2 linked regions of the Roseimicrobium gellanilyticum genome follow. The protein of the gene in region 1 interacts with the protein of each later gene in a pairwise test. Links are inferred from orthologs where the notes say so. Each region holds a gene or a part of one and is shown on either strand. Other genes may lie near its edges.

Evidence for each region.
Region 2: the proteins of lpdA (region 1) and odhB interact in binary tests that used the Escherichia coli proteins (3 or more experiments, as listed by UniProt). The link is inferred for Roseimicrobium gellanilyticum from one-to-one orthologs.

Annotation. Positions count from the first base shown.
Region 1 is NZ_QNRR01000009.1:302,898-317,638, forward strand. Bases 4,235-7,197 are described here. They hold lpdA (dihydrolipoyl dehydrogenase), read right to left. Parts: upstream 6,426-7,197; coding sequence 5,043-6,425; downstream 4,235-5,042. Other genes in these bases: DES53_RS23295 (hypothetical protein), read left to right, coding at 4,235-4,277; DES53_RS33160 (hypothetical protein), read left to right, coding at 4,393-4,902; DES53_RS23310 (DUF3857 domain-containing protein), read right to left, coding at 6,569-7,197. Outside these bases: DES53_RS23255 (LysR family transcriptional regulator), read right to left, coding at 1-17; DES53_RS23260 (ferredoxin), read left to right, coding at 117-344; DES53_RS23265 (hypothetical protein), read left to right, coding at 432-824; DES53_RS23270 (YciI family protein), read left to right, coding at 943-1,335; DES53_RS23275 (YciI family protein), read left to right, coding at 1,619-1,966; DES53_RS23280 (putative quinol monooxygenase), read left to right, coding at 2,008-2,313; DES53_RS23285 (hypothetical protein), read left to right, coding at 2,509-3,153; DES53_RS23290 (YfbM family protein), read left to right, coding at 3,250-3,837; more of DES53_RS23295, read left to right, coding at 3,891-4,234; more of DES53_RS23310, read right to left, coding at 7,198-12,580; DES53_RS23315 (two-component system sensor histidine kinase NtrB), read right to left, coding at 12,717-13,874; divalent-cation tolerance protein CutA, read left to right, coding at 14,027-14,350; DES53_RS23325 (MFS transporter), read left to right, coding at 14,450-14,741. UniProt on the Escherichia coli protein: Lipoamide dehydrogenase is a component of the glycine cleavage system as well as of the alpha-ketoacid dehydrogenase complexes.
Region 2 is NZ_QNRR01000001.1:568,408-583,020, reverse strand. What follows is about bases 6,512-9,346. They hold odhB (2-oxoglutarate dehydrogenase complex dihydrolipoyllysine-residue succinyltransferase), read right to left. Parts: upstream 8,589-9,346; coding sequence 7,434-8,588; downstream 6,512-7,433. Other genes in these bases: DES53_RS02330 (DKNYY domain-containing protein), read right to left, coding at 8,671-9,346; DES53_RS02340 (hypothetical protein), read right to left, coding at 6,968-7,363; DES53_RS02345 (hypothetical protein), read right to left, coding at 6,512-6,931. In the rest of the region: DES53_RS02385 (LptA/OstA family protein), read left to right, coding at 350-1,204; DES53_RS02380 (DUF502 domain-containing protein), read right to left, coding at 1,254-2,147; DES53_RS02375 (GNAT family N-acetyltransferase), read right to left, coding at 2,337-2,792; DES53_RS02370 (ester cyclase), read left to right, coding at 2,949-3,380; DES53_RS02365 (TetR/AcrR family transcriptional regulator), read left to right, coding at 3,377-3,988; DES53_RS02360 (hypothetical protein), read right to left, coding at 4,003-4,464; DES53_RS02355 (hypothetical protein), read right to left, coding at 4,634-5,098; DES53_RS02350 (suppressor of fused domain protein), read right to left, coding at 5,151-6,215; more of DES53_RS02345, read right to left, coding at 6,311-6,511; more of DES53_RS02330, read right to left, coding at 9,347-9,492; DES53_RS02325 (DUF3592 domain-containing protein), read right to left, coding at 9,940-10,362; DES53_RS02320 (2-oxoglutarate dehydrogenase E1 component), read right to left, coding at 10,412-13,189; DES53_RS02315 (hypothetical protein), read left to right, coding at 13,632-13,811; tRNA lysidine(34) synthetase TilS, read right to left, coding at 13,892-14,613. UniProt on the Escherichia coli protein: E2 component of the 2-oxoglutarate dehydrogenase (OGDH) complex which catalyzes the second step in the conversion of 2-oxoglutarate to succinyl-CoA and CO(2).

The sequences.
Region 1 (14,741 bases):
TCATGCGCCATATGCATGAATATATGGCATTAATGCATTTCACGCAATGAGGTTGCAGGCGGAGGGTTGGTTCGCTCAGAAAATCGAGCCAACCAAATCGACAAACTCACCCGACCATGTCCAACCCACTCGACCGCAATCCTGAAAACGTGCCCGGCTCCTTCTATGTCGACAACACCTGCATCGACTGCGACATCTGCCGGGGAAGCGCGCCGCAGTTCTTCACCCGCTGGGATGATGGCGGCTACAGCATCGTCCACACCCAACCAGTGACGGAGGAGGAAATCGCGCAGGCCATGGAAGCCATGGAGGGATGCCCTTCGGAATCCATCGGGCGCGAGTGAAGGCAGTTTGCGCATTCATGGGGTTTTCACACCCAATTCATGTGACAAAAAAGGCTCACATGCCGAGGCTGGGAATCATCCTCGACCATGCACCCGAGATACCTGTCATTCCTCTGCCTATTGCTGACTCTGGTTTCCTGCGGCGGTGAGCCGCTGCAGGGGCCGGAGGTGGCGCGCCAGAGGGCGCTTTGGGAGCCGAAGGGCTGGACCTTCGTGGAAGTCTGCGGCGACTCGAGCTGGGCACATGAATCCAGTGAGGTTCGCCTGCAAGGCACGGAACCCAGTCTCAAGGTCTTTGCTGAGACAAGCGGTGTCGACGGACGTGGTCCCAAGAGCACCTCTGAGAAAACCTATGCGGAGCCCGGATACACCTACCTGGAGGTCAAGATGAGTGCCGGGTTTACGGATTGTTATTCCATCGTCTTCAAAAGGAAGGTCGACGCCAACGACGATGCGAAACGGAATGCGGCAGTCCCCTGAGAGGGGCGACGGGCTTTCACTGCGATGGCCGCAAAAAACGTTGTCCTTTCTGCGGCACCCGGTTCGTCATGGTGGTGAATGCGTCGCTCCAGCGTCGCCCATCATCCTGATCACCGCCATGAATGCTGCCCCAACATCCACCGAAGTCGAATCCAAGCCCAAGTTCATGCTCTTCCTGCGCCATCCGCACGGGGAAGATCTCCCGCCCACGCCGCAGGAGCTTGAGGTCATCATGGGGCGCTTCAAGATTTGGATGGATGACATGGAGGCCAGAGGACACGTGATCGGTACCAATGGTCTGGATACGAACGCTGGCAGAGTGCTGCGGGGCACCATGGTGATGGACGGGCCACTCATTGAGGCAAAAGAGATTGTCGGCGGCTATGTGATGCTCACTGCTGAAAATCTCGATCAGGCCGCAATACTGGCCGGCGCGTGCCCCGGGCTGGAGTACGGCATGACCCTGGAGGTGCGGCCGGTAGTCGCCTGCTGTGGGGCGGCCAGTGATTGATTCACGAAGCAACGACGCGACTCCCCACTGATTCTTTTAGAAGCAGAGAGTTCAGCGGGGGTGCCTGTCACCGGCTGGTTCGTGAACGGAGTTTGGTAGGGAATTCGGAATAGAATGGAGGAATGCCCTTCCCAATCCATCGGGCGGGAGTGAGGAGAAACGTATATTGCGTCATCTGTTGTCCCATTTGGCGCGGGTGATTCGTCATATCCGGGAGGGCAGCTGCTTTCCTTCATCTTTCCCACCCCATCATATGAGCACCACCGATGCCCGACCCAGATTCATGCTGCTGCTTCGCCACCCCTATGGTGACGGACCGCCCCCTACACCCAGTGAAATGGAGGAGATCATGGGACACTTCAAAAAATGGATGGAGTCCATGAATTCAAAGGGCCAGGTGGTTGCAACGCATGGACTGGAGCCCACCGGAAAGGTGCTTCGCGGCCCGCATGGTGCACTCATAGTGGACGGTCCAATGATTGAGGCGAAGGAGATTGTGGGCGGGTACGTGACGATCTATGCTGAGAACCTGGAGGAGGCCGTGGAATGCGCCCGGGCGTGCCCAGCTCTGAACTACCGCATCGCGGTGGAGGTACGGCCAGTGGCGCATTGCGATCGCCCGGAGGCGTGAAGAGGTCTGTCAGCTGGCAACAAGAAAAGCCCCGCATCATCATGAGCAAGCAAGCCCTCTTCATCCGCCATCAAGCCAAACCGGGATGTCGCGATGACGTGCGACGGGTTTGGGAAACCTTTGTGAAGCCGCGTGCCGCCGCGAATCCGGGGCACGAGGCCTACTACTTCTGCTATGACGAGGGTGACCCAGATACCATCTGTGTGTTCCAGCTCTACAGCAGCAAGGAGGCCATGGATGCCTTTCTCGCTGGCGAGTGGTATCCAGACTATCTGAAAGCGGTGGGTGAAGTCGTGGCCGCGCCCCCGCAGATTTCGCCAGCAGGTCTGGTGTGGCAGAAGGGGTGAGCGGCAGGTGAGAAACGAGGTAATTGCGCCACACGTTTGTGCCGGTGTACTCGAGCTCGAGATGCAACGGCTCAAGATGTTATGCGTCGATATCTGCCAATGACATGGACTCCGGATACGCGAGGGCCCTGGAGCTGTACGCTGAATGTTTCATGCGTAACCCGAGCCGCGGCATGGTCGTCTTCCTATCATGCCATGAGCGGATCCGGCACCAAGAAGGGACTTTTCAGTCTGGTCATCGGTGTGTTGTTTCTGGGCGCTGCTGTCATCGTCATGAAATCATGCGGGCAGGATCATGGCGGACCGTTGGAGCTCATGCCGGGGAAGGCGGACATCGTCTTCTTCAGGAACTACCGGGTTCCTGTCCTAGATTTCCGCTATCGGACGCTGGCGAAGAAGTATGACTTGGGGAAAGCGGTGGTCATTCCACCTTCTGCGGCCTGGCAAACCCTGGCAGGTCAGCTTGGCATCAAACGTGAGGTGTCTGAGTTTCCTCTCGTGTTTGCGCAGACGCGCCGTTCGAAGGGAGGTCGGGAGCTGCTGGTGGTGGTGCAGCTCGCACACAAGTTTTCTGGCGAAGGATTTTTTTCGGGTCCCGGTCCAGTGATAAACATGGAGATGGTCACGGTGGAAGGATACGGCTCTGCGACTCCTCGGATGGTCTGGAGCGGTTCGACTCACCTCGGCACGATGCAGGGAAGTTGCCTCTATGTCGGCGAGCCCGACGCCATCGATGTCTCGAGGTTCCAGTTCAGGGTGGAAACGGAAGGTGGTCACGGTAAAACAGTAATCATGGAGCTTCTGGATGATGGCTCTCTCAAGACGGTGCACAAGCCTTGAGCTGGACGATGAGGAGAGAGTAAATCCGAGTGTATTTGCCGGCTTGGCGTGTGGCGGTGTTTGACATGCGGACGGTTCCGCGCGCATCGTTTCGCCATGGGAGTTGTCCTTTCGTACATCCGTGTATCGCCAGCAAATGCTGCGCTCCTGCTGCAGCATCCGAAGCTGATGCACGCATTGCTGGGTTTTGAAGAAAGCGCTGCGTCGTCAAAGCGAAGCGGTTTTTTATCGAGACTCTTTGGTCGAAAGGTGGAGCCGAAGTCGAAGTCGGAGTCGCTTCCGTCACTGGAACCAAGAGAGGGAGAGGACGAAGGTGATACCGACAAGGCCTGGCAGGGCATGCACTTCATTCTTACAGGCACCGCAGAAGGAGGAGACTTCCCGGAGGGATTCATCATGCACGGTGGAACTCCCGCCGGTGATGACCGGGAAGAGACAGGCGCTCGCCTGTTCCAGCCAGAGGAGGTGCAGCGCATCCAGGCGGTGTTGGAGGCACAGACTGAAGATGGCGTTCGCTTGCGTTACGATGGGAAGAAGATGGACACAGCTGGAGTGTATCCGCAAATCTGGCAGCGCGACGGTGAAGAGGGCGTGGCCTACATCTGGGAAACTCTTTGCGAAATGAGAGAGTTTGTTCGTGAAACCGTGGAGAAGAAGTGGGCGCTGCTGGTATTCTTCAGTTAGGGCAGGGATGTCCTGGTTTCATTACGCCCGCATTCATTCATTGCCCCACCTCCATGCCCCAGTCTCAGTTCCGCCCCGGCTTTCGCTTCTCCGCGATGGATGCGGTGGTGTTGTGCCTTGGCGCAGCGACCGCGTGGTTTCTCGGTTCTGTCATCTGGTGGGCCGGTGTGGCCGTGGTATTTGTCGTGGGACACTTCTTTCTGTTCTGCAATGTCTTCCGCATCGCCCGCGGGTCCGAGTTCACCTGGGCCGGCACCTTTGTGCTGCTTGCCGCGTGCACCTTGATCACGGACTGGCCTGGATGGCCTGCGGTCTTCATCGCGTGTGTCTGCTTGAGCACCTTCTTGATCTGGCGCGAGACCAGGAAGAAAGACTATCACGGCATCTTCTGGCAGCGGCGGAATCCGGGGTTGCGGGAGTGGTGGGAATACTCACGATAGAGCACTTTTGACGCCAGGAGAAAATGGCCGGGTGTGTTTGAAGACGTATGAGTGATTTGGCACGAGAGAACGAAAAGTGTACGGTGACGCTCACTGAGATGAGAGCCTAACTTCCATGTATCCTTCCACTGAAGTTCTCAAATATCTCCTGGAGCGGGACGGGAGCACGAGGGATATCACATTTCGCCCCGCTGCCCGGTGGCGGTTGATTGCGTTCTGTGAACAATTGCTGTCGAAGTACAGCATCGAAAGTCTTTCCGACTCGGAAGGAGAAGATCAGGCGGAAGCTCTCAAGGTACACGATTGGGAGACGTTGTTCGGATCCTCTTGTGGTCATTCTTTCGGAGTCTTTCGGAGTGATTCTGCGATCATTCAGAGGCTTCTTTGCTTTGTGGATTGGGATCTCAGCGATCATTCCGAGTATGAGGTGGAGCTTAGTTTTTTCCCCACCGACCTCTGTCCGACGACATTCACACTGCCTGCCTTCAGAGAACTCGTTGAAGAGTGGCGTACTGTCCTTGGAGCGGATGACTATTTTGTTCGGCAGGAGAATGCCAGCTGGGACCTATACGATTCCACCGGATTGGGTGTCATCTATACGCACCTCAGGCCGCCACTACACTAACGACTGCGGCCTTAGTGGAAGGACGTGGCGTGGAGCTGGCGTGTGGTAGCGGCGGCACTTCCAAGCTCCGGCAAACAAAAAAGCACCGGCTTGCGCCGGTGCTCTTGCAGGAAGTGCTGTCTCGCTCTTCCGCGCTTCGATCAGATATGAATCGGATGTCCCTCCGCCACTTCGGTGGCTTCCTTGAGCATCTCGGCCAGGGTCGGATGCGCGTGGATGGTGGCTTCGATTTCGTCGGCGGTGGCTTCCATGGTCACGGCGAGGCTCATCTCAGCGATGAGTTCGGTGGCCTCGGCGCCGATGATGTGGGCACCGATGATTTCGCCGTGGGGTTCGCCGTAGATGATCTTCACAAAACCTTCCGTCTCGGCGATGGCGAGGGCCTTGCCGCTGACCTGGTAGGGGAACTTGCCGACCTTGTACTTCAGGCCCTTGGCCTTCGCCTGCGCCTCGGTGAGACCGATGCTGGCAACTTGCGGCTGGCAGTAGGTGCAGCCGGGGAAGGTGGTGACCTTCTTCGGCTTGTGGCCGGGCTTGAACATGCCTTCCACCGCGTGCACGGCTTCGTAGCTGGCCACGTGCGCGAGCCAGGGCGGCCCGATGATGTCGCCGGCGCCGTAGATGCCCTTCACACTTGTCTCGTAATTGGCGTCGGTGTCGAGCCAGCCACCCTTTTCGGACTTCTTGAGCTCCACACCTTCCGGGAGCAGGGGCACCACGCCGATGGCCACGAGGCACATGGGGGCCTCCAGCGTTTCGTTGGCCGCGCCTTCGACGGTCAGGCTCACCTTGTCACCATGGTCCTTGGAGGCGGTGACCTTGGTGTTCGTCAGGATGCGGATGCCGGCCTTCTTCAGGCTCTTTTCCAGGGCCGCGCTCACCTCTTCATCTTCCACGGGGAGGATGCGGGGCATCATTTCCACCACGGTCACCTTCGTGCCGTAGGCGTTGAAGAAATAGGCGAACTCGATGCCGATGGCGCCGGCGCCCACGATGAGGATTTCCTTGGGCTGCTCGGCCAGCGTCAGCGCCTCGCGGCTGCCGATGACGGTCTTGCCATTGAAGGGCAGGCCGGGCATGGGGCGGGACTTCGCGCCGGTGGCCACCAGGATCTTCTGGGTGTCGTAGGAGGTCTTCTTGCCGTCCTTGTCCGTCACTTCCACCTTGCCCGCAGCCGGGATGGCGGCGGTGCCGCGGATGTAGTCCACCTTGTTCTTCTTGAAGAGGAACTCGATGCCGCCGCAGAGCTTGTCGGACACCTTGCGGCTGCGGCCCACGATCTTGCTCCAGTCGTAGGAGATGCCGTCAATCTTCAGGCCGAACTCGTCCGCGCGATGCGTGAGGGTGTGGTACAGCTCGGCGTTCTTCAGGAGTGCCTTGGTGGGAATGCAGCCCCAGTTCAGGCAGGTACCGCCAGCGCGGTCGTTCTCCACGCAGGCCACTTTTTTGCCAAGCTGGGCGGCGCGGATGGCGCCGACGTATCCCGCGGGGCCGCCGCCGATGACGATGAGGTCGTAGGTCATGATGAGTAGTCAGTAGAAGGGAAAGTGTCCTGTGTGAGTGGGGGTGTGGACGTAGCGCACGGAGCAGGGGAGTGCAAGGCGCGGCGTGGTGTTCGACCACCCCGCCGCTGCCCTGGACCTCCTGTCCTGCCAATGATTACGCCTCAGGGCTGCTTCTTGGAGAAGCGCTCCAGCATCTGGCGTGCCTGTACACAATCCGGGTCATCATGGACATGGTCCAGAAAGGTTTGCAAGGCCTTCACCGCTTCCTCACCGCGCCCCAGATTGCCCAAGGCGAGGCCTCCCATCAGGTAGAAGTCGTAAAAGGTGGGATAGAGCCTGGCACCCTCCGCTGCGTGCTTCGCGCAGGCCTCCCAATCTTTGCGCAGCCGGGCTTCCAGCAGGCTCAGGAAGAGCTTCTCCCGCTCGTGTTTCGTTTCAGGGATCAATTCCTGGGCCATGACAGCGGGCACTAGATCCGGCTCCCCGATGGCTTCCGCCGCATGCAGCCCCATGAAAGCAGTGCGCCTGTCCGGGTCCACCCAGCCACGGGTCATGCTCTCATAGATGGTGCCGCGCGCCTGTTCCGTGGCCAGCTCCGCTTCATCCTTCATGTCCAGCAGGAGGTAGATACGGGTCATGAGGCCAGCGTAGAGCGGTGACATCAACTCATCCACGCTGGTCATTTCCACCAGGCGCTTGAGTCCAGCCTTGTCCTGATCGGCATAAAGCTTGCGGAAGAGCTGCCAGCGGGTGCGACCCAGGTTGCGCGGATCGCGCAAAGAGGTCAGCACGGTGAATCCGTCTGATGTCTCACCCACTCGCATCTGCACCAGCAGATCACGCGTCTTGAGCGAATCCGCGGTGAGCGGCGCATCTGGGCGGTTGCGGTACGGTTTCAGTATGGCGGCCAGCTTCTCTCTCGCGGCGGGGTTGTCGATGTCCACATAGCCGCTGCTGCCCATGATGAGCTGCGCGCGGTCGCCGTCTTCCGGTGCTTTCTCGAGGGCCAATGTCAGCAGGGCAAACGCGAGATTTTCGCGTGTTTCGCTGTGGGGAAGGTCGCTGGTAAGGTCGAACCAGAAGTCGAGGCTGTGCCTGGGCCAGGTGCCGTCTTTCAGCCAGCCTTCGCGTACCGCGGTGGCATCCGCTTCGGAGAGGTTGAATTGCACATCCGACTTGCAGGCCAGCTTCACGGGAGGGGGACCGGCGGGTAGGGGACGATGCTTCAGGTACAGAGCCTTCATCTCCTCCTGATAGGGCAGGAGTTTCTTCGCCCGGTTGATCATCTTCAGCGCGGCGAGCTGGAGCGGAGGCTTGTCCTTGGTGTCTTCGAACCGGGCATGTCCCAGCTTTTCATAGAGAGCCCGGGCGTCGGCATCCTTGCCACCAAACGCGAGCGCCATGATGCAGCGTTTCAGGGCCTCGCATTCGAAGTAGGTCAGTTGTTTCTCCAGCAGCGCAAGACCGAATTCCTTGTGCCCTGCCAGGTCTGTGGGCTCCAGAGCGGCCCAACGGCGGAAGATGTCATGATGGGGCGCATCCTCCGGTTGGAGTCCGGCGAGAACGGGGTGGTTGCCGAACTTTCGAATGGCTTCGCGATCCTGGGTGACGTACGCATTCCTTAGGAAGGAGTCCAGATGCAGGCCACGGGTGCGGCGGGGCAGGGATTTTTCCGAGAGGACGGCCTCCAGGCGTGGGCCGGAATCTTCCAGGGATGGCAGCGCCGCATGCGTGTACCACCCCAGGCGGATCAGCGCATCCATACGCGAGGCGTCCGCCTGCTTGGAGTCCTGGGTGATCAGCAGACAGAGCTTTACAAACTCCAGCGGCAGCAGGCCATTGGCCGTCGCGATGGTCTTGTCAGCATTCTCCGCCTTGGAGTCCTGCATATCCTTGGGACGGGCATGGTCATACCAACCTGTCTTGCCAGCAGCGAGCCAGGCCTTGGCAGCGAGGGCGGGAGCGTCACCAGCGCCACCGCCCTCCCGCAGCACCTCCAGCCGCTGCTTGAGCAACTCGATCGCAGAGTCAGTCTTGGTCACGGCCGGGTGCTCCAGCTCGCGCTCCAGCAGTACAATTTCCGCTTCCGGTCTTCCGAGTTTGGAGTAGACACCCGCCAGGTCGAAGACTGCCGCCGCCCGCACTGCATCAGGCACGGCCCCCTGCGTGGCGAGCAGCCTTTCCAACTGGGTGGCGGCTGGCGCCAGCTTCTCTCCGGAGGCTTGTGCGGCGGTGGCCTGAAGGCGGGCCATGGCCGTGGTCATGGCATCTGGATTCCCACTCTCTCCGGCGAAGAAGGCATCTGCAATTTTTAGAGCGGCGGGGGCCTGCTTGGATTCAATCAGGACTGCGGCGGCCCAAATCTGAAGGCGACGGCGGTACGAAGCCGTTTTGATGCCGCCGGCTCCCTCCATGGCCACCACGAGTTTCCTCAGTTCCGGGGTCACTTCGCTCATGCGAATGGAATTGAGGTAGCCCAGCATTCCGGCCACCTCTGCGGCGTAGCGCGGGTCCCACCTGCCTGCATGCACCAGCTTGCGAATGGTATCGAAGGACTCCTTTTTCTGACCTGCCCGCGCCTGATTTCCCAGCACCCCACCCAGTTCCTCGGCGCTGCCGATCAGGGGGAGAATCAGTTCCCCTTCAGGCACCGGAGTGCCATGCTTGTGCTCGAGGGACAGCCACTCCGGCCACCATTTTGCAGAGGCATCCCACCACGCTTGCATGGCTTGTTCATCGGCCGCCAGTTCCAGGAGGGAGTCGAGTTGCTCCTTGGCTTCTGCATCGCCCCTGGTTTCGGGCTTCATCTGGGTCATCAGCTTGAGATACTTCTTCGCCTGCGCGGGACGGTTCATCTGTAGGGACAGCAGCGTGGCCCGAAGCAAATCGTCCGCCGTTGCAGCGTAGTTCAGGTAGTCTTCCAGTCGGTCCCAGTTCTTCAGGGCCGCCTCATAGTTCTTCTGCTGGACAAGCACCATGCCCAGCCGCTGGATCGCGGTGATGTGCCAGTCACGGTCCAGATCCTTGCTGGTGGAGAGATCCTGGAGCAGCGTCGCGGCCGCCTCGAGTTTCTCCGCCCGCACGAGTTGCCGCCCGCGCAGGAAACGTCCTTCCGAGTTTGCCTTGGACCCGGGGGGAAGCAGGTCGCACGCCTCCAGTACCGCTGCCAGGACGGGGGGAGACTCCTGCTGGTCGTCGTTCAGATCCATGTAGTCGGCATAGGTGCCCAGCCTCCACAAGCGGTCCTCGAACCATTCGCCTGGCTCGAACTGTGTCAGACATTCCAGGGAGAGGCGGATGATCTCAGTCATGACCTTCGTCTGGTCTTCGGCTTTCCGCAGGGACTCGATTTTCTCGCCAAAGGCCTCCGGTGTTTTCAGCTCCGCAGGTACGGTTGCACCCGGTACCTGCTCGGGATGCTTCTTCATCCATTCCTGCAGGTGCTTGCGTGCGAGTGCATAGCCTTTGCCGGAGTTCACCGCCAGGAGCGCTTCTTTGAGGCTGTCGGCATACTCCTGACCCAGAGTCTGGTTCTCGTCTGCGCCGTCCAGGATGGCGACAAGCTTTGCCGCTTTTTCCGGTGTGCTCTGAGCCCAGCTCACGGCCAGCGCGGCCAACCTCTGCATGACCAGGGGTGCGCCCTCCTGGTGCTTTTCCAGGTACCCCACCAGTTCCTTCCGGAAGGTGTCCTCTTGCGCAGCCTCCAGGCGCAGTTCCGCGAGGTCCATGAACAGGTGATCGTGATTGTCGCTGTCCAGCTCCAACCCCGCGAGCAGAGCCTCGATGGCTTTAGGTTTGTCCGTCTTTGCGAGCACGGTGGCGCGCTGTAGTTGCGCCCAGGAGCGCCGAAACTCAGAGACCTGTTTGTCTCCCACAATCTTGTCCATGATGGCCAGTGCCTCGGCATCTGCCCCTTTGTTGGAGTAGGCGAGTCCGGTGATGTAGTCACCCAGCGCTGCGTCTTCCACCGTCACACTGCCGCGGAAGCTTGCCATGGGAACCTGCAACCGCTGGAGAGCCCGGTCATGCTGGTCCTCAAGGGTGTCCAGATACGCGAGCTGGACTTGAGCATTGAACTGGGCGGCCCCATCCTTCGGGAAATATTCGAGTGTCTTCTCCAGTGCCGCACGGCGAAGACGCAGATTCCCGTTGATGGGGAACCGGCTGTACACCAGCTGGAGTTGCCCCGCGCCAGTAGGCATCATCGGAAACTCGCCAAGCCCATCTCCGGTGGGTGCGGTTGTGACCTGCTCGCCTGCTTCCAGGGTGAGCGGGCGGTCCAGCCAGGTTTTCAGTGCCGCCACCGCTTGCTCCAGTTGCCGGACTTCGGTGGCAGGGATGCGCGAAGCCTTCACCTCGAAGTGGAGTGTGGCCTTCAGACCTTCCTCTGTGACTTCCCACGCAGCTTTGCCCTCCACCTGGGGTGTCTTCAACACTTGTGGTGCTGGCAGCGTGGATGGACGGAAGCCTTTGGGAAGCTTGACGACGGACTTTGTCGCATTGACATCGCGCCACAGGAAAAAGTCCGTTTCGCGATTCTTCGCGTCACCCGGTTCCGGAAGGAAACCGGCATCAAACGGGAAGCGCAGCGTGAGAGCGCCGGAGGGCGGCACCACGAAGTAAGCAGATACCTCGTACACGCCGGATGAACTGGAGGGTACTTGCTTCACATCCACCACCTCTGCACCAGGGTAGCAGCGCTCAATGCGACGCTGCAGGAACTCTTCGAGCTGTTGCTTGGTACGTGTGCGCTCGCCTTCTGCATAAAGGGACGCCATGTAACCGTGCGCACGGAGGGTGGCCCAGCCGGAAATCTCCCCCGTGGGAATGGCTTTGGCTTCGAAGTCTAGCGAGTAGGTGCCCGCATCTTGGGCGGGTGTGCGTTCCCATTGCTCGGGCTGCTTCACCAGCAACACGTCCCGGTCCGCATCATTCGGTGAAATGATGCCAGCCGGCACGCCGGAGAGCGTCGGGTCGCAGAAAATGGGACCCTCAGGCAGCTCCACACGGAGGATCACATGATTGAAATCCCGCACACCGGGACTGCGCCGTTCCACACCGCCCACATGTTCTGTATTGATGAGGGCCAGGTGGGACGTGATGCCCTTGTGCGCGAGCATCGCTTTGAGCAGACTGGCCTTGTCCTTGCAGTCGCCGTACTGGTGTTCCCAGATTTCCGCCACGGGGTGAGGCTCAATGTCGCTGTCTCCGAACTCCAGCCCCACGTAGCGCACGTCATTGGCGACCTTGGTGGCGAGTCGATCAAGGATCTCACGAGGCTTGGAGAGCCCCTGCGTCAGCTTGTCGACCTCGGTCTCGAGTACTTCGCCCAACGCCGTCTTCTTGTTGGTGAGGGGTGCATACCAATCGAGGAACTCATTCCAGTCCTTGAAAGTGGTGAGGCGTACAAGCGGACCGGTCTGGTCAAAGGGCGCGCGACTCGGCTCATCGCGGCCAGCCTCGATATGCTGGCGCTCCCATGCCATCGTGGTCCGTCCGTTTTTTTGGACCGTTGGGTTGGGCTCGGGCACTCCCTTGCCGACGGGGGTGATCTTCACGCGCTTCGCCCACTCATCCGGCAGGTCCAGCACTTTGCGCAGACGGTGGATTGGCCAGCCCCACTCAAAAGCAAAGGCTGTCTGCAGGTGGCCCGGAACGCGGGGAGTGTGTTCTTCCACGACATGAATCCACTCCACAATCGATCCGGCCTTCACGTTGGGGAAGATGATGACGAGCTCTCCCGTGTCGTGGTACAGCGATTCGTCCGCCTCGCGCTGGGGTGACTGTAGGAAGGAGGCGCTTGGTTTTACCTCCTGGCGGGTGCCATCGGGCTGGATGGTGCGGGCGAGGGCGAGGTGAATCTTGTGCCTGCTGCGGGTGTACGAGCGGACGGTCCGCGCGATCTCTTCCGCACCCGCATCCGTGAGGGCCTTGATGACCTCGTGCTCCACCAGGAACCGTTTCCCATCCGCTGTCACGTACTGGACATCCTCTCCGAGCAGCACCCAGCCGTCTTCTGCGTTCCCAGGCACGGCAGGCAGGGATTTCAGCACCTCTTCCAGCGGTGTGAGGTGGGACTTGAGAGCCTGCTCATAGATGGCGGGCAGCTTGCGTGAGACATCCTCAGCACACAGGGAAGCGGCAGTGCCGAAAAGTGCCGACACCGCGAGCATGGAAATAAGAGATTTTACCATCATCACGCATCGGCATACCTGAATCCTCCGTCCCCAGTCAAGGAGGGAAACTTGTGAGGACAGAATGTTGCGAAGCCACGGTCGAATCGCGTCAAGTAACCCGTTTCCCCATCGGTCAGGGCTCCTCCACCACTGGCGGCCCCGCGAGGTAGCGGACGCGTTTCTCCCCGAGGGGAAGGTAGATGTTCACCGTGGTGCCTTCCTTCTCCCGGCTCTCCAGCTCGATTTCGCCGCCGTGCTCGCGGATGATGCGGCGGACGATGAGCAGGCCCAGGCCGGTGCCGGTCTTCCGCGTGGTGAAGAAGGGCTGGAAGAGGTTGCTCATGTTGGAGGTGGAGATGCCCTTGCCAGAGTCGGCGAAACTCAGGCGCATCTCGTAGTCATTGAAGCTGCTGTTGATGGTGAGTGTGCCGCCATGAGGCATGGCCTGGGCGGCGTTGCGGATGAGGTTGTAGAAGGCCTGCTTCATTTGCCCGGCATCCAGGGGGGTGGAGGGCAGACCGGTGGCGAGGTCGAGCTTCACCTTCACCTTACCCTGCTCCAACTCGGGAGTGAGGAACTTCACCGCCTCCTGGATCAGCTCATTCACCTGCGTACGCTGGAGCTGCGGCTGGGTGGGGCGGATGGCGGCAAGGAACTGGCCGATGATGAAATCCAGCCGCTTGATCTCGCCTTGGGCCACGGAGAGCATTTCCAGAAGTTGGGGTACCTCCTTGCCCTTGAGCTTTTTCAGCTTCCTCTCCATGAGCTGGAGATGGATGGTGAGGGAGTTCAGTGGATTCCCCAGCTCATGCGCCACGCCGGCGGCCAACAGGGTGAGGGCGGTGATGCGTTCGCTCTCGATTTTCTCCTCCGTCAGCTTGCGGAACTGGGTGACGTCGCGAATGAGCATCACAAAGCCGAGGTCCTCGTGCTCATCGATCGCGGTGACGTAGAAATTCAGGTACCGGTTCTCCGGGTAGAAGACCTCCAGATCCCGGCTCACGGATCCGCCGGTGTGCGCCAGCGCTTCCCAGTCGAAGCCGCGGACGCCTTCCGCGAGCTTCCGTCCCACAATCAGCTCCCGCTCGAAACCGAAGAAGCCACACGCGGCGCGGTTCACATAGGTCACCGTCCCTTCGCCATCGAGGAGGATCACGCCCTCCTGCAGCGCCTCAAAGACCTTTTCAAAGAACCCCTTCTCCTGTACCAACCGGATTAGGTAGCGCTGCACCTCCGCCGGCTCGAGCCGGTCCATGCGCTTGACGATCTTGTCGAAGAATCCGGATTTCATTTCGATGAGGACATGAAAGGGAGTGGGAACGGGGCGACGATTTAGGTGGGAAACAATGGCAAACCTACCAAGGATCCAATGCGGATAGAGACCTCCTATTTAGGCGGGAAACTTTCATTGCACAATCCGCCCGTCCAGCGTGAATGGTGGTCATGGAGGACATCGTCGTGGTCTTTTGCACCTTTCCAGATTCGGAAACCGCGAAACGCATCGCGCAGGAACTGGTGAAGGGCCGCCTTGCCGCCTGTGTGAATGTGCTGCCGGGAGTGGAATCGATCTACGAGTGGAAGGGCGAACTGGAATCGGCCAGCGAAGTACTGGGCCTCATCAAGACCACGGGGACCATGTATCCCACGCTGGAGGCGCGACTGAAGGAATTGCATCCCTATGACGTGCCGGAGATTGTCGCCATCCCTGCGAGCAAGGTGCAGCCGGCGTATGCGCAATGGGTGAGGGAGATGACGAGTCAGGAGTGATACCATCGGCCCATCGATTTTTTCAATCCTCTGCAACGGGTGATCCGCCCGGATTTCCCTTTCTGAAAAGCATTCCTGTGCCTAGATGCGGGCCGACGCATGTCTGAAGCCGCCGCCCCCGTCACTGACACTACTGCCACCCCGGAGCTGGACAATGCCGTCCACCTTCCTGCCGAGAATCAGCGGTCCTTCTGGGCCATGATCGCGGTGCAGGCGTTGAATGCCTTCAATGACAACTTCGTAAAAATCCTGCTGGTCGCCTTCGCCGCAGTCGTGGCCAAGGGCACCGATTTGGGCAGTTCTATGCAGGTGTATCTGGGAGCCATCTTCTCCCTGCCGTATGTCCTTTTTGCCCCGGTGGCGGGCTGGCTGAGCGATCGCTTCTCCAAGA
Region 2 (14,613 bases), on another replicon or contig:
CAGCGGCCGAGGCGTTTGCACAGGGAACCACAGCAGAAAGACCCGACGGGAAATTCCCTCGGGCAACGAAGTCCAAGACCGGTTGATGCATCTGTGATTACCAAGTTATGACGCTGTACTGTTCTAGTATCCCAAAATGTGCAAATTTTGTGGACGATTTTAAACCGAAACCCAACGAATAGGACAAGTTATTTCCTGCACTTAATTGAACATTTTTCCATGTTTGGGCCCCCGTGCATCCCGCACTCCAGCATGCAGCAGGCCTGTAGACACCCCTTCGGATGGCTTTGTATTGACAAAAACTTAAGAAAAGCTTACCTTTTGCGGTTAATTATTAATTCCCCACGTCGTGACGCCGTCCACTTACCTCATCGCTGTGCCGTTGAGTCTGATAGCCATCTCGGGCTGGCTCGTGAAGGTGGAGAATGACAGCTTTACTAAAGGCACGCGAACCTCTCAAATTCAGCAGGTTCCAAACTATGCCGGCGGAAGGACTGCCGTTGGTGTGCAGCCCCCGGTATCTGGGGAACTGACCTTTGAGCACTCAAGGTTTGCGTGGGCCAAGGACGACGGTTCCGCCCCCGGTCCGCTCGGCGAAGACGTCGGCCAACGCCCCCTTGGAGCACGCGCCCTCCCCCGGGCACATTGGATTGACTCTGGAAATGCCGCTCCGCGCGCCAAATCTTCGAAATTGCCTGAAATTGGGGACTTTAGGGAACAACCTGCCCCTGAAGACCTGGCATTCGAAGCCGTGCAATCCGGTTCTGGATTTCACATCACTGCAGACGAAGCAACCCGGGTCGACATGGGCAACCTCAAAGTGGTGTTTCGTGGGCGCGTCTCGCTCAGCTCTCCTCAGTTCCATCTCACTGGGGAAGAACTGGTGGTACACCTGGGTAAGGACCGGACGTCCTTTAAAATGATGGAGGCTAAAGGTGCAGTGAACGTGCAACTTACCGGCGTCCCCCCGGAAAAGCGGTATCGCGGCCAGTCGCAGAACGCGGTCTACGACCCTGGCAAAGGCACCCTCGTGATGACCGGTTGGCCCAAGATTCAGGGCCAGGGCCAGGAGCTCGTTGCCGCTGAGCAGAGCACCCGCGTTCTCCTCTACCCGAAGACGGGCAAGATGCTTACAGAAGGCCGGGCTCAAACCCGCGTCGCAAAGCGTCTTATGGAAGAGGCCGGTCAGGGTGCGGGCAACTAGCTAGCCTCTCCCCTCCCCACCGCAGGAACAGCAGATCGGCGTGGCCGACCTAGCGCTCCCGGTTTCCTGCTCCTACAAGCACCGGCTTGTCCGGCGCGGCACTGCCTCCGGCACCGCTCGTGGGAGGGTCAACGAACGTATCCAGCGAATCTTCGGCGGTAGGCAGGTGTGCGAAGTCGGGATTCTGCGCGACTTGGGGTCTGGCCTCTGAATGCTTGGAAGACTTCGGCTTGCGAGCAGCCTTGGCCTTCTGTTCTTCCTCGGATGAGGGGCCGATAAGTCCGCCGGAGAAGATCATCTTCATCGCGTCCTCGATGCTCAAGGGTGCGTCCTCCAGTCGGGAGGTCTCAGTGACGATCAGCAACCCGGTCATGGGGCTGAGAGCGCCGGGCAGGAAGACACAGCTCATGTTCTTCTTCGTCTTCGGGTCGTCGTACTGACCGGTGACGAACCCAATGAGCTTCATACCAGGCGAAGGGTAGTCCACATACACGACCCTCTTGAAGCTGCGGGTGCCCCCGAAGCCGCGGAAGGCCTCGATCACCTGCTTCAGCGACTTGTAAATGAAGGAGATGACCGGGATGCTCAGCAGGAGCTTGTCCATAGCGGACACCACCCGGACACCGATGACGTTCGTGGCCATGACCCCCAGGGCCACCACCAGCCCCATGGGAATGAGGAAGCCCACCAGGCTCACAAACTGGGAGAAGTGCGGGCTGGCGATGTCGACATGAAGATTGGGGTCGGGCATCGTCTGGTTGTACAGCCCGGCAAAGGACTCCAGCAGCGGCTGACTCAGACCCCGAATGAAGTCGTACACCAGCCTCAGAATCCAGAACGTCACCACCAACGGGATGACGATCGCCAAGCCCGCAAGGAACTTGTTGCGAACCCACACTAGGGGGTGGCGGATGGGGGATGCTGAGAAATGGGGGTCAGACATGCTCTCTGTGGCTGACAGACCTACAGCCACCCTGGTTCAATACTCTAGAAATGTTCACGCCATACGGAAGGACAAAATTTCAATGGGCAGGTGACTTTGTGGGAAACAGGGTCATGTCGGCATTTTTTTCTGCACGAAGAATTGGCAAGCCCGATGCGACCAAGGGTTCAGGGAGCACACGACGATATCCTATGGCTGCGATTCTGTGATCGACTCACCTCCTTCAAGGCCGAACTCGAACATCACTGCCGGCTTCTCCGCCTCCACCCCGCCGGCACCGGCATAAAGACGCATGGCGGCAGGATTGTTTCGATCCGTGAGTACCCAGGCGTTCACGCATCCGAGCTTCTTCCCATGTTCCAACACAAGACGCAGCATCTGGCGCCCAATGCCCTGCCCTTGGTGCGAAGGAGCAACTCCCACTTCGTTGATCCAGAGTTCCGCAGGCTTGTCCGGATGCACGTAGTGCACGGCGGAAATGAAGCCCACCAACTGCGAATCGTCGATGGCAGCAATCAAGTGGTGCCGTGGATCCTGTAGGAACTCCGCGGTGAGATGCGCCTGTGGACAGTGATCAAAGACATCCGCCGCCGTCGCAATCAGAGCTGCGTCAGCGCTTCCTAGAAGCCTGATGGTAACGGCCATGGGTAAAGAAGATGCACCCGTTGAGGAAAGTTATCATGTCTCTTCCATTGGCTTCGAGGGAATTCCGCATCAACAAAGGTGCAATTTAGAACTTTTTCTTGAAATGCGACAATCGTCTCATAGCAATATTCCGCACAAACCAACCGACTTCTCACTATGCCGCTCACCCCTGCCCAAATGGATCGAAAGCTGGATGAACACTTCGGCCACGAAGCCAGCGACAACGTGGAGGGCGTGCTCGCCACGCTCACCGAGGACGTCACCCATGACATCGTCGGCTGGCCCACCGGACCCAGCCGCGATCATGCCAGCGTCCGTGGCTTCTATGAAACGCTCTTCAGCGATCTCGCTGACGGCAAGGCCACCTCATTGAATCGCAAGTATGGCGAGAACTTCATGGTGGATGAGTCCCTCTGGGAAGGCCGCGCTCCTGGGCGTCCCTTCGGCATCGAAGGAAACAATCGTCCCCTCTCCTTCCGTCTGCTGCACGTGCTGGAGTTTCGCGACGATGGTCAGATTCAGAAGGAACAGGTGTGGGTGGACCTCGCTTCCATTCTGCAACAACTCGCTCCTGCAAACGCGGCATGAAGAAGAGCCCCGCCAAGCCCGTCCCGTCGAGCCCGAGCAACCGGGAGTTGCGCACGCGCAAGGACCTGTTGCGTGCGGCCAGTCAACTCATCAAGCAAGGGCACAAGCCCAGCATGGATGAGATTGCCAAGGAGGCGCTCGTCTCACGAGCGACCGCCTACCGCTACTTTGCCAATGTGGAAGCGTTGCTGGCCGAAGCGCCCGCGGACGCTGCCACGGGAGTGCTGGACACGCTCTTCGATGGCGACACCTCCGCCGATGCCGAAGCACGCATCGACAAGGCCGAAGCCGCGATGCACCGCGTCACCTATGAGAATGAAGCCTCACTGCGTGTCATGCTGGCGCACAGCATTGCCAGTCGCACTCAAGATGGAGCCGCACCGGTGCGGCAGAACCGACGACTGCCGCTCATCGAGGCGGCGCTGTCCACCTCACGCGATCGATTCCGCGATGCGGACTACAAGAAGCTGTGCGCTGCGCTCTCCGTCATCTTCGGCACGGAGTCGATGATTGTATTTCGCGATGTCCTGCGTGTGGACGAGAAGACCGCACGCAAGGTGAAGAGCTGGGCGGTGAAAGCACTGGTAAGGGCGGCCATGGAGAAGTAGCAACCCGCAACCCGCTATTTCTTCACACCGATCGCGTTCATCACCTGCTTTTTGAATTCCTCCAAGGTGAGCGACTGCTGCGTGAAGTCTTCACCCGGAGAATGATTCACCCCAAATGTGGCGACCCTTCCCTCGTGGAGAACATGCGTGGAAGCGGGATCGATGGGATGAAACATGTTGGCACCAAGCGCATCCAAGAACAGGACATAGCGTCGGCCAACCGTCAGGTCGGAGGGACTTTCATCGAAAGTGTAGTCGCAGGGAACGAAAATCGCCTGCGTCAGCTTGTCGCCCGAACCGTCTGTGATGAATCGGGTCAGATGCCCCGAGTCCTTCCACAGCGCGGAGATTTTGACAACAGCAATGGATGTTGGCCCCAGATAGAGACCTCGTTCTTTTTCGGTGACCAACATCTCCCTCGAGGCAAGACGATTGACCGAGATCACTTCAGCCACCACGACGAGATCCGCCTTCATGCTCTTTTCCTCAAGCGAAAGCGGGAAGAACGCCGCATGACACATGGAAACCCAGATGATGATGGCCAGCGCGGCCCGGGCAAGCAGACGACGTCTCATGCTTGAAGATGCTATGAGGAAGGGCCCGACACTTCAAGCCGGGATATGAAGGCACTGGAGAGTGGTCAACCTAGCGACCTTTCGCGATTGAGGTGATCGTTGAGACTACGGAGATTTTCAGCAACCTTTCCTTGTCGATCTGATGGGTGACTTCGGCAGGCTTGCCTTCCATCGCGTGGATCGTCGGGCGGAACACGATACGCTCCTTCGTCTTGTCGTTTCGTGTCACCATTTCTGTGATCTCCATTTTGTAGATCACCAGCTTGGGAGGTTGATCGAGGTCCGCGAGCTTCTTGGCCGCAGCGCCGAAGGACGGACTCTCAGCATCCAACAGGATGCTGTTGCGACGCACATCAATCCTTACCAGGGCCTCTGCCAGATCCTCGCTTTCCTTTACCAGGGCCTGCGCAACGTCGGTGGCATCCAGATGACGGATCTTCACCTCGTGCCAGGAGTCGTCCGGCTCCACCGCTTTCGACACGGCCACCGATGCAATGACCAATGCCAGCAAGATCCAAGGGGCTGTCTTTTTCATGGGTAGAACTTGGGTTCGGTATTCTTGAACATATTGCCAATGGGACGATTCCTCAATCGGAGGCGAGTCGTAGCAGCGATTCCAGTTGTCCCAACACTGCCGCGCTGCCTTCACGCTGAGCCAGAGCCTGCTCGTCCCCGGTGATGGGGATGGCCCACAAGAGCGAGACTTTTTCTCCGCTCATACGGGGTGTGTTCAATTCGGGCGCTCCTGCCGGGCTCTCCGCGAGCAGCACAAACTTGAACTGCTCCAGCTTGTCATCACCGGCGAATGCATCGCATGGAACGGTGTGTCCATGACCCAGAAAGGTGAAGTTCGTCCACGGCAATGAAGCTTGACCGGAAAGGTAGTCGGCAAAACGGCCGACGCTCTCTTCCGAAACATCACAAGGCAGGCAGGCGGCCAGCTCGAATCTCCGAAAGTCCGTTGGGTCTTCGTAGTACATCTCCACTTCGGGCTGGGGGCGTAGGGACACTCCCAGCGTCAGGAGATAGATCCCATCTGCGTGGTCGATGCGGATCATGGCCTTGGGGGGCCAGTTGTCACCATCGATGCCATAGTACTTGGCATGTGGTCCCAAGACCTTTTCATAGGCGGCGAGAAACGCATCCTGGCACTCCGGCCACGGTGACGACTCTTCCCCCCAAGCATTCCAGTAGGCATCGGCCTCAGAGATGCGTCGGTCCCATTCCACATTGCTCTCCAGTTTCCAGCAGAGTCTGCTCTCCCCTACGCAGTCGCGGGCATAACCTTCAAAGTCTTTGTACCCGCTCCATCCGGGAATGATCGCGAGCATCTCGTCATCTTCCAGCAGCACCACACCATCGCCTTCGGGAAGCCAGAGCAATCGAAGCCGGCCAGCATCCAACGGCGGCTGCCCCTGGGGATACGCGCAATGCTCTTTCGGCAGCATCGGAGCGATGCCCTCCTGCATTCCTGCCACGTCCAATTCATCGGGCGCAGGTGCGATATTGCGTACCCAGCAGGACTTGAGACCAAAGTCCTCATTCTCCGTCGCCCGCAGGTAGAGATGCGCCACCCGATGGTCCTGTTCGACTACAGCTTCCAGATTTCCATGCGGAGAGACGTCGTGAAGGAGGACTTCGGGTTCACTCATGCAATTGAATGAAGCAACACCGGGACTGAAACCTCAAGGAAAAACAACGACACCCAGGCACCCACCCTGGGTTTCCGCAGATGCCTATTGTGGAATCAGTGATTGTCCGAAGCTTCAACCACGACAAAATTCTCAAACGTCACGTCCAGTCCCCACGGCAGGAGTTTCACCGCTGAGGGCAGCTCAAACATGAGCGTGAAGTCTCCGATGTTTCCGTCATCCAAAGCCACGGTTTTCAAGTTGAGTTGCTCCGCTTTGACGGATGGCACAGGCCCCTTTTCGTTATGATAGACCGAGGCGATCAGGTTGTTTGCCGCCTCCACACAAAGAGCCAGCAACGCCGGCCAACGTTCTCGTATGTTCGTGAAGGTCGAGGTCTGCGCGGATGTCGGAGCCAAGGCGTCACCCCAGATTTCAACGGCTTCTCCACCTTCACTGATGGGTTGGTCAGCCTCCCAGTGGTCACGAAGTTGCTTCACTTCGCCGAACACAGGATCGGTGAGAACAGACAGGACTCGTTTTTCTCTATCCTGAAGATAGATGAGCCATCGGTAGATGCCATAAAGAGCAAGTGCAATGCCACCCGCGGTGATGGCCATTACCCCTTTGTTTTCCACTCCAAAGATGCTGCTCGCGATGTATCCCGGCACCAGGCCGGTGGCAAGAATCGCAGCCACCACGACCAGGGCTACCAGACTGGGGAGACAACCTTTCATGCGTGCATCCAGCAGTACGAGATTCCGAAATGCACGCTATGGATGGTGCGGTTTCTCAATTTCAAGCACCATGGTCGTTTTGAAACGTTCAGACCGTACGGTTGGCTGCTTCTCGAGTTCAAACGATCCCCCTTCACGAATGTTTTCCGGATGCAATAGTGCAGAAGCGCCATTCACGCGAGCCCATCCCATCACCACAGGAAAGCGCACCTTGGCCTCGCCGTTCGGGCCGAGCAGCACATCAATGGGCTCCGGCGTTTTGGGAAGATGCACGGCCGGGACAGCGTGCGTGAAGCGGAACCTGACCTCGCCCACTGGCTTGCCTGTGTCACGATTTGTTATCCGCACCACACGCTCGCGGTGACCGTAAATCACACACGAGCTGAACGAGAACGCACACCCCAATCCCACCGCCAGGCGAAGGAGATTCATGCGCAATTTGCTTCGCCCATTCATCACACTGGATCCGGCATTGTAAAACGGGCATTGCCCGCCATCAGGCTTACACCCCCACCAGCAACCTCGCCGGCTTCTCGATGCAATCCTTCACGCGGATGAGGAAGGTCACGGCTTCCTTGCCATCCACGACGCGGTGGTCGTAGCTCAGCGCGAGGTTCATCATCGGGCGGATAACGACCTGGCCGTTCTCAGCGACCGGACGCTCCTTGATGGCGTGCAGGCCGAGGATACCGCTCTGCGGAGGATTGAGAATCGGAGTGCTCAGGAGGGAGCCGTACACGCCACCATTGCTGATGGTGAATACGCCGCCGGTGAGGTCATCGATGGCAATCTTGCCCTCCTTGGCCTTCTTCGCGTAGGCGATGATGTCCTTCTCGATGTCAGCAAAGGACTTCTGATCCGCGTCACGAATCACAGGGACGATGAGACCCTTCTCGGTGCCCACGGCCACGCCGATGTCATAGAAATTGTTGGAGATGATTTCGTCGCCATCCACGCGCGTGTTGATCTGCGGCACGGACTTGAGAGCATCCACCACGGCCTTCACGAAGAAGGACATGAAGCCGAGCTTCACGCCATGCTTCTTCACGAAGTCATCCTGCATCACCTTGCGCAGGGTCATGACCTCGGACATGTCGCACTCGTTGAAGGTGGTAAGAATGGCCGCGGTGCGCTGGGCATTCACGAGCTGCTCGGCAATCTTCCGGCGCAGCGGGGTCATCTTCTTGCGCGTGGTGCGGCCTTCCGGTGAAGGAGTGGGCTTGGGAGCCGGCGCAGGAGCGGCTTCTGCCTCGGGCTTGGGCACGAGCTTCAACTGGGGAGCTGCCTCGGCCTTGGGAGCCTCTTCCTTCTTGGCGGCAGGAGCGGGAGCAGGCTCGGCGGCCTTGGCTGCCGGGGCAGGGGTTGCTGCCTTTTCGGGTTCCTTCGGCGCGGGAGCAGGAGCGGCGGCGGCAGGTGCAGCGGCTCCGGCTTCAATCAGGGCAACCACGGCACCCACTTCCACTTCGTCCCCTTCCTTGGCCTTCTGGCGCAGCACGCCATCCGCCTCAGCCGCGATTTCCTGGGCGACCTTGTCCGTCTCCAGCGTGAGCAGCACGTCTCCGGCTTTGACGGCATCACCGTCGTTCTTGTGCCATTTCGAGATGAGGCCGCCGGCAATCGATTCGCCGAGCGTGGGGATCTTGACTTCAGTGGACATGGGAATGGGAATGCGAACCTAGAGGAGCTTTCCGCGCCACGCAAAGTGAAGATCAAAACATCGTGACGACATGCACGATGAATTACGGATTTCCCGCGCTGGCGGGCACGGATTTCTCCTGTTCGTAGCGGTTCTTCGCATCCTTGCCGCGCTGGAATTTCGCATCCGTGACCTCAAAAGTGACCGGGTCCGCGCCTTCTACGATTTTCCCCATGAAGTACACCCGTTTCGCATCGCGCGCGTAGGGGCTATCGAGCACTTCGAAGCTGTCCAGCAGGGTGCCGTCCGGCATGGGCTTGTCGAAGTAGAAGGGCTGCTTTTCATCCTTTCCAAATCCACCTTTGATGACCTTGAAGCTGGCGGGCATGGCACCCTCTACGGTGTTGCCGTTCACGTACACATACTGGCTGTCCGCGAAGTAGGAGTAGTAGTCTGCGTCTGACAGGAGGCGGAAGTTTGCCACGTCGGTGGTCTGCACTTCCACCTGGGGGTACAGGCGGTAGACGGCCTTGCTGTTTTTCACGAAGTTACCGCTCAGCACTTCGAAGTTTGCCGGGTCATCACAGATGCGCTCCTCCCCGCGGTGCACGTATTTGGCGTCGCGGGAATAGCGCCCATCAAGGATCTCGAACGTGGCGGGGTCCACGTCTTTCAGCGCGCGACCGCTGAGGTACACGTGGTTCTTGTCCTTGGCGTAGCTGGATTCGCCCTTCGGCAGGGGATGCTCAAAGGTGGCCACATCCGCTCCGGCAACCTGGAAGGGAGAGCTGGTCCAGCTTTGCAGATACCAGACGACCTTCCCATCCACATGATAGCCCGCCTTGTCGAACGCACCGGGCTTACCGTCCCCGCAAGAGCTGAGGAGAAGGACGAGGGCGCAGGAAGGCAGCAGGCTTTTCAGCATGGGATGAATGAATGCTGGGTGGGGAGAAGCGCAAGTGGCTCGTCATCCCGCGATGGGATGGGATGTAACATCAGGGTGAAAGAAGAATTACCGTGCTCCTCTGGTCCATGGCGCCGCCTACCTGTTGACTGGTAGGGGGCCGCTGCGTCGGCCTCCTAATTTTCGGGGGCGGAGGTGGGGCGGAGCATCCGGGCGAAAGCGGCTTGCCACACACCAGTTCCACACCGTCTCCGCCCTCCTGATTAGGAAGCCGACGCAGCGGCTCCCCACCGGTGTATTAGGCACGCAAAGCGGTAGAGAAGAGGAGTGTCGCAGGGCTTATCAATGCTGCATCCCACCTTGGCCATGCGGTGGGGACGTAAAATATCTGGGATATAGCGACGGTTCACGCTAGGGGCAGCGTGCACCACTTTGGCGAAACCTCGTCTCTCCTGCCTTAATGTTGTCCTAGCTCGCGGTAGCTTCCGCTTGCTCTCGCTTGTACTTCCGCCAGCATCCTACCAGCCAGGAGACACCCCAGAGCACCAACACGGAGGGCACCAGCCATAGGTCCACGAAGGTATCCAGCCGGGTCGAACCCGGTTGCGTGGGATGGAAGATCACGGGGACAGCACTGCCCTCAGGGTAGCTCTCCCGTGACCAGACACTGAGCCCCACGGTCTTCCCCTCCCCTGCCTTCGTGGCATAGGTCACGTACACCGTGTAGGTGCCGGGTGTCTTTGAAACGGTGCTTTTGGTGAAACTGGTGTGCCCTGCTTTGCCGATGGCTCGCTCGGCGCGCGATACCCATTGGATGGTGTAAACCAAGTGGGCGACACCAATCGCAAATACCAACACCGCGCCCAGCAGCCCCCATGAGAAGAATTTCATGGGAGGGGGCTGGAAACTTGCCAGTGACTGTGACTAAAAGCGCCGTGGCTTACACGCTAAACGCGTCTTCCACCAAGCGCTCCTGCTCGTGCGTGTGGATGGCCTTGCTGCCAGCCGCCGGGCTGGAGGCGCGCTCGCGTCCTGCGTAACGCAGCACGTGATTCGTCATCTCCTCAAGGCGATGATGCATGAAGGTCCAGGCACCCATGTTCTCCGGCTCTTCCTGGCACCACACCCACTTCTTCTGCGCGCGCGGATAGCGCGCGGCCACCTTCTCAATCATGTCCACGTTCAGCGGATAGAGCTGCTCAATACGGATGACGGCAGCGTTCTTGATGTCGTTTTCCTTGCGGAAGTTGATGAGATCATAGTACACCTTGCCGGAGCAGAAGATGAGGCGGGTCACGCGATTGGGGTCGGTGGTCAGGGCGTCATCGTCCAGCACTTCGCGGAAGGCGGTGCCATCGGCCATGTCCTCCAGCTTGCTCACGGCCTGCGGATGGCGCAGCAGACTCTTGGGAGTCATGATGACCAGCGGCTTGCGGAAGGGGCGGTTCATCTGGCGGCGCAGCAGGTGGAAGTACTGCGCGGGGGTGGTGACATTCGCCACCTGCATGTTGCAACCGGCGCAGAGCTGCAGGAAGCGCTCGAGACGGGCGCTGCTGTGCTCAGGCCCCTGACCTTCGAACCCGTGCGGCAAAAGCAACACGATACCGCTGGGCTGCTGCCACTTGCTCTCGGCGCTGCTGATGAACTGGTCGATGATGACCTGCGCGCCATTCACGAAGTCACCGAACTGGGCTTCCCAGCAGATGAGCACGTTCGGCGCGAGGAGCGAGTAGCCGTAGTCAAAGCCGAGCACGGCGGCCTCACTCAAGAGAGAGTTGTACACGCAGAAGCGGCCCTGCTCAGGCGCCAGATTCTGCAGTGGGATGTAGCGCTCGCGGGTGCTGTTGTCATACAGCACGCAGTGCCGCTGCGAGAAAGTGCCACGACGGCAGTCCTGACCACTGAGGCGGACACCCGTGCCTTCAGAAAGGAGGGAGCCGAATGCAAGAGCTTCGGCATGGGCCCAATCGAAGCCGGTGCCGGTCTCGAGCGCTTTCTTACGTGCCGCGAGGAAGCGCTTCTCAATGGTGGGGTGCAGTTTGAAATCCGGCGGAGGTTCCACCAGCTTCAGGCCGAGATTGCGCAACTTCTCAGCGGGCACACCGGTATTCACCGGATCATGCGTGTAGCGTGGTTGCGGCTGAGCGGTGCTGCCTTCAAAAGGATTGCTGCCCTTGGTCTTTTCTTCCTCAGCGAGGTCCGAGAACCCTTGTTCGAGATTGCCTTCGAGTTCCTTCTGCAGCGCATCCGCCTGCTCGGCGGTCATCACGCCGTCCTTCACCAGCTTGTCACGGAAGAGCGTGGCCGTGCTGGGCTGGCTGGCGATGAGGCGCGCCATGTTCGGCGAGGTGAAGCTGGGCTCGTCCGTCTCGTTGTGTCCGTGACGGCGGTAGCACACGATGTCGATGACCACGTCGCGGGAGAACTTCTGACGGAAGTCGAGCGCGAGCTGCGCGGCAAAGGCCACGTCCAGCGGCGAGTCACCATTCACGTGAATGACCGGCGCCTCAATGGTCTTCGCCACGTCCGTGCAGTAGAAGGAGGAACGCGCATCCGCCGGCAGCGTGGTGAAGCCGATCTGGTTGTTCGTGATGATGTGAATGGTCCCACCGGTACGATAGCCGGGAAGCTGGGAGAGGTTCAGCACCTCCGCCACGATGCCCTGCCCGGCGAACGCGGCGTCCCCGTGAATGAGGATGGGGAGCACCTTCTTGCGGTTCACCGTGTCGCCGAGGTGACGCTGCCGGGCACGGGCCTTGCCTTCCACCACCGGATCAACAGCTTCAAGGTGGCTCGGGTTGGCAGCGAGATGGATCATCACCTCATCGCCAGACTTCGCGCGGCGGTGGGTTTCAAAACCGAGGTGGTACTTCACGTCCCCGTCACCGGCCACCATGTTGGGCACGTAGTTTTCGGAGAACTCGTAGAAGAGGACCTTGAGCGGCTTCTTGAGGAAATTCGCCAGCACGCTGAGGCGGCCACGGTGGGCCATGCCCATCACGATTTCCTGCGCGCCCACGGTGGGCAGCTTCTCAAAGATATTCTGCAGCGCCACCATGAGGGACTCGCCACCCTCCAGAGAGAAGCGCTTCTGTCCTACGTAGCGCTTGTGCAGGAAGCGCTCGAAGGTTTCCGGCTCCAGCGCCCAGCGGAGGATCTCCGCCTGCTGTTCCGGGGAAGGAGCGGGGGCGTCAAGACGGCCCTCAATGCGCTCACGCAGCCAGGCACGCACTTCACGGTTGTGAATATGCATGAACTCGAAGCCAATCTTGTCGCAGTAGATGCGGCGCAGTTCCTCCAGCATCACGCTCGCCTTCATGGGGCGGCCCTGGCCGTGGAAGTTCGTCATGACTTCCTCGTTCAGCTCTTCGTCCGTGAAGCCGAGTCCGGCAGGGGAGAGAAGGGGTTGCTCGGGAGCGGTCTTGCTGAGCGGATCCAGCCAGGCGGCGGTGTGGCCGATACGACGGAAGTCGAGAATGGCGTTGGTGACCTTGGTCCGGAAGGCGAGGGTCTTCTCCGAAAGCGGCTGTCCCGCGGCGGCCTGCTCTACTCCCTTGGCTGCTGGCGCTCCCGACGGGCGAATCTGGGCCATGCCGAGCTCGAAACCCTCAAAGAACGATGACCATGCTGGCTCTACACTGCGGGGATCTTCTTTCCAAGCGAGGTACTTCTCATCGAGCAGGTCAGCGTTCGCTCGGTACGGCAGTGTGGCGTTCATGATCTAGTTTTGCAGGGGGAGACTAAAGGGGCGCAAAATTCGCACGTTGCAAGCGCAGGTGCTACTCCAGAGGCGTGAATTTTCGCGCATCCGCTCGCGGTGTGACGACGTGTAGGACGAAGAGTGCCAAGGAGTATGATTCGTATACGAATCTTGTCCCGAATTGGGGGCGACGCCTGTTCCTCGCGTCAGGGATATCGTGGTGAAGTGGCAGAACGGTGCCGTTTCCCTAAACCCCTCCGGCTCGATTCTCCCAAGCTACTTTATAGAACTCTCGCCATTTCACCACTTCACCACTCCATCGCCCGCCTCACCTTCTTAGACGTCACAATCGACTCTCAAAAACGCGAATATACAGAAGAATGCGATATTTTGTGGCAATTACAGTCGACAGAGCTTAGATTTCTGAAGAATTCAATCTGGCCCGCCCATCTCGTTCACCATGAAGTTCCTGCTCAAAGTCGCCATCCTGGTCGCCGCAGCGAAATTCATCGCGCACACCCCCGAGGGTTCCAACAAGCACGTGGACGGCATTGCCAAGACCACCGTGCGGGATCTGGCGAAGCACGTGGACGAGGCCTTCACGGCGGTGGAAGCAAAGATTCGGGAGCTGTTGTCGTAGCCTCTTAAAACTGAGCTCTTGGGCTAACCCCAACTCTGGCAGGTGATAGGTCCGGCAGGCAAGGATCGGGGATATTATCATCACTCCACCCACAGCCGCTTCGCTTTCCGCCGGAGATGAAGTCCTCCATGGAGATTGGTCTTGGCCGGGCCATCCGGCTGCAGCATGGCCAATGCGCTCTCCACTTCGTAGGCACCCACCAAGGGGACGTTTCGCAGTTCGCTCAGCCAGTGCTTCAAGATGCGTGACTGAACGGCGGAATGCGCCCTCTTGAATTCCGAAGTGATGAGCAGGCTGCCGTCGGGCGCGAGCAGGCGTTCCTGTTCCACCAAATGCGTGGCGGTTTCCTGAAGGCAGGCTTCATCGCGTGTCGCGAGACGCGCCGTCCGCAGGATGAGCTCCACCACATCGCGGCCGTTGGCATCGGAAAGCATGGGGAGCACATCGTGCCGCAGACGGTTGCGGCGATGCGCGCGTGAGGTGTTGCTGGAATCCTCACGCCACTGGAGCCGATGCACCTTGAGGTAGGCATCGATTTCGGCGCGTCTTGTCTCCAGAAGAGGGCGCAGCTTCGTGAGCCCCTTCCGCGTGGTCGCAGACAGGGGCATGCCGGAGATGCCGTGAAGTCCGGAGCCGCGGCAGAGATTGCCAAGGATGGTCTCGGCATTGTCCTCCGCATGGTGCGCGAGGAAGACATGGGGTGTGGTGTGCTTCTCGGAGAGCGCGTGGAAGAAGGCGTCCCGTGCGTTGCGTGCCGCGGTCTCAAGGGATTGTTTCTTGTCCTTGGAACGTGCCGCGATGT